DNA from 2 places in the Pseudoalteromonas sp. SWN166 genome. Region 1 is predicted to be linked to the other one. Evidence: predicted binding sites of a transcription regulator. Region 1 holds the regulator's gene; the other holds the start of a gene.
The links. Region 1 encodes MetJ, which represses methionine synthesis genes. Its sites were predicted from a motif close to TAGACGTCTAGACGTCTA; they were not measured.
Positions count from the first base shown of each region.

Region 1 (4,405 bases):
CTTAATTTAACGTTACCACCAGAAGTACCTGCACCTTTGCCAACACGGCCAACATTTTTATTTTGCCCTGGTTTTACAAGTTCAAACACTCGCTCAAAATCAGCGACTAAATCGTGTATATCTTCAATACCTACCGAAATACGAATAAGCGTATCGCCAACACCCGCTTCTAAACGTGCTGTTGCATCCATGCCTGCGTGCGTCATGGTTGCAGGATGACAAATTAAGCTCTCTACGCCACCTAATGACTCAGCTAAACTAAACGTTTTAAGGCTAGTTAAAAATGCTGCAGCGTCGTTTATATCGCCTTTAATATCAAAACTAACCATGCCACCAAAACCAAGCTGCTGTGCTTTAGCTAGTTCATGTTGAGGATGTGACTTAAGACCTGGGTAATAAACTTGGCTTACAAATTCAGAGCTTTCAAGGTATTTAGCTATTGCCAGTGCATTTTCTTGATGCTGCCTTAGGCGCACATTTAAAGTACGTAAACCACGTAGCGTTAAATAGCTATCAAAAGGTGCGCCCGTAATACCAATGTTATTAGCCCACCAAGCAAGCTCATCGCCTAACTCTTGTGTTGCGGCAATAACAGCGCCACCCACAACATCTGAGTGTCCGTTAATGTATTTAGTCGTTGAATGCACCACAATATCGACACCAAACTTAATAGGATTTTGTAAGGCCGGTGACAAAAACGTGTTATCTGCAGCCACCAATGCACCGCATTTTTTTGCAACATCGGTAACCGCTTTAATGTCTGTTAAACGAAGTACCGGGTTACTTGGCGTTTCTATCCATATGAGTTTAGGTTTAATTGCTAAAATTTGTTGCAGGCTTTCTGGTTTTGTTAAATCTAGTATTTCGAGCTTTAGTAAGCCGCGTTTTTGCAGCGATGTAAATAAACGATAACTACCACCATAACAATCATGTGGAATTACTAGCGTATCGTCACTGTTAAGTAGCTGAGTAGCTAAATGTACGGCAGCCATGCCTGTGGCAGTAATTATGCCGCGAGCACCACCTTCAAGCTTAGCAAGCGTTTCAGCTAAAATATCCCGATTAGGATTGCCGCTACGACCATAGTCATACTCGCGTTTAGTATCAAAGTCGGCAAACGAATACGTAGTCGATAAATAGATTGGCGGTACTACCGCTCCATGATGTTTATCAGCATCAACGCCGTTACGCACAGCAATGGTTGCTTTATTTTCTTCGCTCATATTCGTTACCTGATTAATTTGGATGTTTAGACGTCTAAAAGAGTAAGTTATCCATTTTGATAAGTCAAAGTATTTTAAAGCTCTAGATGGCTAAAAATAAAGATAGCCATAACTAACGGTACAATTAAGTTTGTTAAAGTGCGCCTATATTTACATTCACAATAGGCTTATTAAGGTAGATCTGTATCTATTATTTGACTATCTTTTTTAAATCGATAGAATTTCACGCATATTTACACGCTTTTTATGCCGTGTGAGAAATTAATAATCTGAGGCAACGATACATCTTATGGCTAAATGGAATGGTGAATATATTCACCCATACGCAGAACACGGGAAAAAATCAGAGCAAGTTAAAAAGATCACCGTTTCGATCCCGCTAAATGTATTAAAGGTATTAACTGACGAACGTACACGTCGTCAAATCAACAACCTCCGCCATGCTACAAATAGTGAATTGCTATGCGAAGCGTTTTTGCATGCTTTTACTGGCCAACCTTTACCAAATGATGACGACCTACGTAAAGATAACGCCGAAAAAGTGCCAGAAGAAGTTAAAAAAATAATGCAAGAAATGGGTCTAGAAGTACCCGTTTTAAACGAAGAATAAATATTACAAAAACATAAAAAAAACCTCAGTTAATACTGAGGTTTTTTTATGTCTAAATTTTATTGCATAGATCTACTGTATAGATTTATACCAATTCGCTTAATGAAGTGATCTATTTTGAGGGAAGAAAATCGTGTCGATAACAAGGCAAAAATTTCGTTATTTAGTTGTTCTATATCAGAAATTTTTAACGTAGTTAACGTCAGATTTAATCCCTCAAATTGATTAAGTATTATTGCGGATTGGTATTACCGCATATAATTTTCTGGTAAATCAATTTGTGCTACACCCGACTCAACAGCAGCAAGTGCAACAGCTCTTGCTATACGCGGTAGTAAACGTGGATCCATTGGTTTTGGAATAATATACTGCGCACCAAATTCTAGTTTATCAACACCAGCGGCTTTTAAAACCTCTGCTGGTACAGGTTCTTTGGCAATACTACGAATAGCCTCTACTGCAGCAATTTTCATTTCATCGTTAATAGCGCTTGCACGTACATCAAGTGCACCACGGAAAATAAACGGGAAGCATAAAACATTATTAACTTGGTTAGGGTAATCAGAGCGCCCTGTTGCCATAATTAAATCATTGCGTGCGCCGTGCGCAAGTGCAGGATCAATCTCAGGATCTGGATTTGAACACGCAAACACAACCGGTTTTGCTGCCATTAGCTTTAAATCTTCAGCCGCTAATAAGTTAGGGCCAGAAACGCCTACAAATACATCCGCATCTGCAATTACATCTTGCAGCGTACGTTTATCGGTATTGTTAGCAAACAGTTGTTTGTATTCGTTTAAGTCATCGCGACGAGTATGAATAACACCTTTACGGTCCAGCATGTAAATGTGCTCACGCAGTGCACCACACTTAATTAACAGCTCCATACACGCAACTGCTGCAGCGCCAGCCCCTAAACATACAATAATTGCATCTTCAATTGATTTACCTTGTACTTCTAGCGCGTTGAGCATACCAGCAGCCGTTACAATTGCAGTACCGTGTTGATCATCATGAAAAACCGGAATACTACAACGTTCAATCAATGCCTTTTCAATTTCGAAACACTCTGGGGCTTTAATATCTTCAAGGTTGATACCGCCGAATGTGTCGGCAATGTTGGCAACCGTATTAATAAAGTCTTCTGTTGTTTTGTGCTTAACTTCAATATCGATAGAATCAAGCCCTGCAAAACGTTTAAACAATAACGCTTTACCTTCCATCACAGGTTTAGACGCTAAAGGACCTAAATTACCAAGTCCTAAAATTGCAGTACCGTTAGTGATAACCGCAACCATATTACCTTTACCGGTATATTTATATGCATTTGCAGGATCTGCAGCAATTTCACGTACAGGTTCGGCAACACCTGGGCTATACGCAAGTGCGAGATCATGAACCGTTTCAGCGGGCTTTGTTAGCTCAATGCTAATTTTACCAGGTACGGGATGTGAGTGATAATGTAGTGCTTGTTCACGAAAGTCAGACATAACGCGATGGTATCCTGCAATTTAAGTTAAAGTGAGAGGTGGAGTCTTGGGGTACGATACCCTTATTATTTTTAAATTCCAAGCAATATCAGGTCTATCCTGTTATATGCTATATCCTTTGATTTTAAGAGGTTTTTCAGTAACTTTGCAGAATTATATCAACATTTCATAAATAAAAATTCACCTAAAAAGTAAGTTTTGAGGTGCTTTTATACTTATTAAAATATTAATAAAATGTATGTATAAAGTATCAGCATAAACTTAAAATAACAGCCTACTACTCAACTTTAAAAACAGATAAGCCCACGTTAGCTACTTTTATCAACCTAGTTAAAAATTATACTATTTAAAATATAGAGAATATCTATCGATTTGTCTGTAAAGGTTTATGCATACTCAGAATAAGAATAGGAAATAGTTATGCAAAAGGGGGGTATAGCTAAAATCAACGAAGTAAAATAATAAATAACAAATTTTAGGCACAAAAAAAGCACCCTAAAGTGCTTTTTTTAACTAAACAGCAATAATTATTTCTTGCTGGCAAGTGCACCGAAGCGTTTGTTGAAACGATCAACACGTCCGCCAGTGTCTAAAACTTTTTGCTTACCAGTGTAAAACGGGTGACACGCAGAACATACGTCTAAGTGAATGTCTTTACAAAGAGTTGAGCTAGTTTCGAATTGGTTTCCGCATGAACATGTTGCAGAAATTACTTCGTACTTAGGGTGAATACCTTCTTTCATAGGAACCTCTAGTTAAGGCCGCATCGCTCTCCAAACCCGGAGTTTGGCACCATACGTCGTTAAAACAAATTTGTTGGTGGCGGATTTTATCCAACAACCTCCCCCTACACAAGTATTTATTTATGTTTTTGCCAAAAAAGTGAACAATCTCGCTCTCAAGTACTATTGCTAGTAGGTTTTTAGCGTTATTTTTAGTACATTACAGCATTAATTTTACGGGTTGAGTTGTTATGAGTTTTGTTGAAGTTGCTATTAAAGTTCCGCTTCCACGCACCTTTGATTATAAAATAGAAGAACAGCTCAGTGGCTTATCAACTCCTTTACTACCTGGCATGCGGG
Region 1 is NZ_JADYXB010000029.1:23,777-28,181, reverse strand. Features, by position in the region: gene metB (cystathionine gamma-synthase) at 1-1,223, opposite strand, end outside; gene metJ (met regulon transcriptional regulator MetJ) at 1,513-1,833, shown strand; gene I6F49_RS15285 (malic enzyme-like NAD(P)-binding protein) at 2,082-3,323, opposite strand; gene rpmE (50S ribosomal protein L31) at 3,851-4,066, opposite strand; gene priA (primosomal protein N') at 4,297-4,405, shown strand, end outside.

Region 2 (4,405 bases), on a different contig from region 1:
CTTCAAGCTCAGGTAAAGGCCGAGGTTTAACGCCTTCAAGCCCTTTTGCAAACGCGCGAATATGCGCAGGCGTTGTACCGCAGCACCCGCCTACTATATTAATAAAGCCCGATTTACCCCAATCGATAATTTCGGCTGCCATTTCAGGCGCTTCTAAGTCGTATTCGCCAAACTCATTAGGCAAGCCCGCATTAGGATGTACTGAGGTAAATGTTTCGCATACACGCGATAGCTCTTGCACATATTGGCGCAATAAATCGGGGCCAAGCGCGCAATTTAGGCCGATTGATATAGGCTTAATGTGGCGAATAGAGTTATAAAATGCTTCGGTTGTTTGCCCCGAAAGCGTACGCCCAGAGGCATCGGTAATAGTGCCTGAAATCATAACGGGTAATGTACGCCCTGCTTGTTCAAAGGCTTCTTCTACTGCAAACGATGCGGCTTTTGCATTAAGGGTGTCGAATATAGTTTCGATTAGTATTAAATCGGCGCCGCCTTCCATTAATGCAAGGGTAGACTCAACATACGCAGTAACGAGTTTATCAAAAGTGACATTTCGGTAACCCGGATCGTTTACGTCTGGCGAAATTGAACACGTTTTAGATGTCGGCCCTAAAACACCGGCTACATAGCGTGGTTTTTCTGGCGTTTTAGCCGTAAATTCATCGCAAATTGCGCGTGCTAATTTAGCCGACTCTAGGTTTATTTCACGACTTAAGCTTGCCATGTCGTAATCTTCCATCGAAATAGTGGTCGAGTTAAACGTGTTGGTTTCGATAATATCGGCGCCCGCTGATAAAAAACCACGATGAATATCAGTGATTAAATCGGGCTTGGTTAGGCTTAATAAATCGTTATTGCCTTTAATTAATACATGCCAGTCTTTAAAACGCTCTCCGCGATAGTCTTCTTCTTCTAGCTTATGATCTTGGATCATGGTGCCCATAGCGCCATCTAAAATTAAAATGCGTTCTTTTAATGCGGCGCTTATTTCGGCTTGCTTATTATTTGTAGGAGCGTTATTCGGCATAGTTGTTAGTCCTCACGTCTTGGCTAACTAAATTAATATCATACGGTGTGGTTTGGTACACGTAGTAATTTAACCAGTTCGAAAAAAGTAAAAAAGCATGGCTTTGCCACGTTTTTGAAGGTTGTTTGGTTGCATCGTCATCCGGAAAGTAATTTTCGGGTTTTGGTGCATTAGGGCTTTTTTTACAATCGCGCTCGTATTCTGCTTTTAGCGAGTCGGCGTCGTACTCAGGATGGCCGGTTATAAACACTTGGCTACCTGATTTATTTTTAAGTAAGTAAGCCCCTACTCGCTCAGAACCAGCTAGTACAACTAGCTCATCACAAGCATTTATTTTATTTATATCAATGTGGCCGTAGCGTGAGTGCGGTACTAAAAAGGTGTCGTCGAATCCGCGAGTCAGTGCGCCGTGATCAAAGTAACATTGGTGAGTAAATACGCCACACAGTTTGTCGTCTTTTAAATCGCGCTTTAAATTGTAACGATGGTATAGCGCTGCATGTGCTGCCCAGCACGAAAATAACGTAGAGGTAACGTGTTGCTCAGCCCAATCAATAATGACCTTTAGCTCATCCCAATACGCTACATCGTCGTATTCTAAATGCGCAAGTGGCGCGCCAGTTACTATTAATGCGTCGTAATTGTTGTCTTTAACCTCAGAAAAATAACGATAAAAGGTATCAAGGTGCTCTTCTGAGTTGCTACTACTGCGGTGAGTGTCGAGGCGCAGCAGCTCTACGTTTACTTGCAAAGGCGAGTTGGCAAGCAAGCGGATAAACTGAACTTCGGTTTCTACTTTATTAGGCATTAAGTTTAAAATAGCCAAACGCATTGGGCGTATTTCTTGCGTTTTTGCACGTGTTTTAGGCATTACAAATACGTTTTCTTGACGTAAACGTGCAATTGCCGGCAACTCGTCTTTTACTGTAATTGGCATACTTTACTCCTGCTCATAAAAACCGAAGCTTAATTATGAACTGAAAGTAAAAAATATCAACCTCTAGATGTATAGATGTCTAAATGAAATTTATTCATGATTTTATACTTTACTTACAAGCATGCTTTAGTGCTTTAAAACCCGCCATTCGTTGACTGTTTCACCTGTCAGCCACTACAATACAACATTGAAATTTTTATTATTATTTGAAGGCTTTCCTCCATGGTTTTACCTGATAAATTTATATTCTCGATGAGTCGAGTATCTAAGGTTGTGCCACCTAAGCGCACTATCTTAAAAGATATTTCGTTACATTTTTTTCCTGGCGCTAAAATTGGTGTGCTTGGTTTAAACGGTTCTGGTAAATCTACGTTACTACGTATTATGGCCGGTGTTGACCAAGATTTTGAAGGTGATGCACATCCTCAGCCTGGTACAAAAATTGGTTATTTACCGCAAGAGCCTGTTTTAGACGAAAGCAAAACAGTTCGTGAAATTGTTGAAGAAGCTGTTGGCGAAGTTAAACACGCACTTAAACGTCTTGACGAAGTGTATAACGAATACGCCATGGAAGACGCTGACTTTGACGCACTTGCAAAAGAGCAAGGCGAGCTTGAAGCTGTTATTCAGGCGCACGATGGTCACAACATTGATAACGTTTTAGAGCGTGCTGCTGATGCACTTCGCCTGCCAGAATGGGATGCTAAAATTGAGCACCTTTCAGGTGGTGAGCGTCGTCGTGTTGCTATATGTCGATTACTGCTTGAAAAACCAGACATGCTTATTCTCGATGAACCTACTAACCACTTGGATGCTGAGTCGGTTGCATGGTTAGAGCGCTTTTTACACGATTACGAAGGCACTGTTGTGGCGGTTACGCATGACCGTTACTTCCTTGATAATGTAGCTGGTTGGATATTAGAGCTTGACCGTGGTGAAGGTATTCCATGGGAAGGTAACTACTCTTCTTGGCTTGAACAAAAAGATGCGCGCTTACAGCAAGAACAAAAATCTGAAAAAGCACGTCAAAAATCAATTGCGCAAGAACTTGAATGGGTTCGTTCAAACCCTAAAGGTCGCCAAGCTAAGTCAAAAGCACGTATGGCTCAGTTTACTGAAATGCAGCAGTCTGATTACCAAAAACGTAACGAAACTAACGAGATGTTTATTCCACCTGGCCCGCGCTTAGGCGATCAAGTGCTTGAAGTAACGAATCTTCGTAAGAGTTTTGGCGATCGCGTTTTAATTGACGATTTAAGCTTTAGCATGCCAAAAGGTGCCATTGTGGGCATTATTGGTGCCAATGGCGCGGGTAAATCAACGCTGTTTAAAATGATCAGTGGTGAGCAAAAGCAAGACAGCGGTAGCATTACCGTTGGCGAAAGCGTACACCTTGCTACTGTTGATCAGTTCCGCGACGGTATGGACGAAAGCAAAACTGTTTTCCAAGAAATATCAGACGGCCAAGACGTACTAAAAATTGGTAACTTTGAGTTCCAAAGTCGTGCGTATGTAAGTCGCTTTAACTTTAAAGGTAACGATCAGCAAAAGTTTGTTAAAGACCTATCAGGTGGTGAGCGTAACCGTTTACACCTTGCTAAGTTATTAAAAGCTGGCGGCAATGTGTTACTACTCGATGAGCCAACCAATGACTTGGACGTTGAAACATTACGTGCGCTAGAGAACGCTATTTTAGAGTTCCCTGGTTGCGTAATGTGTATCTCGCATGACCGTTGGTTCCTTGACCGTATTGCTACGCACATTTTAGATTACCGCGACGAAGGTCAAATTAACTTCTTTGATGGTAACTATACTGAATACGAAGAGTGGCTTAAAAAGACACTAGGTGCAGCAGCAACTGAACCTAAACGTATTAAGTACAAAAAAATTGGTTAATATTTACTGTAGCTAATTTATTACAGTAAAACTAAGCCCTGCATTTATGCGGGGCTTTTTTATGCCACCAGCATTACAGGAGCATATCCTGCTAGCATGTAGAGAATTACCCGCTATGCTTAATTTATTATAAAAATAGTAAGGCTAAATTAGGTTATGCAAAATCGTCGTCAGTTTTCTCGTGTTTTATTTTCAACCGATGCACAAGTGATTTTTAATGATCACCAATACCCATGTAAATTACTTGATGTATCTTTGCATGGCGCATTAATCACTAAATGTGATGCTTTTATTGGCAACCAAAATAGCCAAGCTGTTCTGCGTTTTTCGCTGCCTCAAAGCGAAATAGAAATAAAAATGGAGGTTGTGGTGTGCCATATAGAAGCGGATCATATTGGTTTAAAGTGCCACCATATTGATATAGACAGCATTACTTATTTAAAGCGTTTAATAGAGCTAAACTTAGCTGATGACGAACTATTACATCGCGAACTCGCTATGTTGATTCACGACACACAAGAATAGACTCATTTGGATTAGTT
Region 2 is NZ_JADYXB010000033.1:7,458-11,862, forward strand. Features, by position in the region: gene I6F49_RS16020 (homocysteine S-methyltransferase family protein) at 1-1,030, opposite strand, end outside; gene I6F49_RS16025 (homoserine O-succinyltransferase) at 1,020-1,967, opposite strand; gene ettA (energy-dependent translational throttle protein EttA) at 2,190-3,863, shown strand; gene I6F49_RS16035 (PilZ domain-containing protein) at 4,020-4,388, shown strand.
Region 2: I6F49_RS16025 (homoserine O-succinyltransferase) is a predicted target of MetJ. The motif match lies at 2,032-2,049, and genes of this name have one in related genera.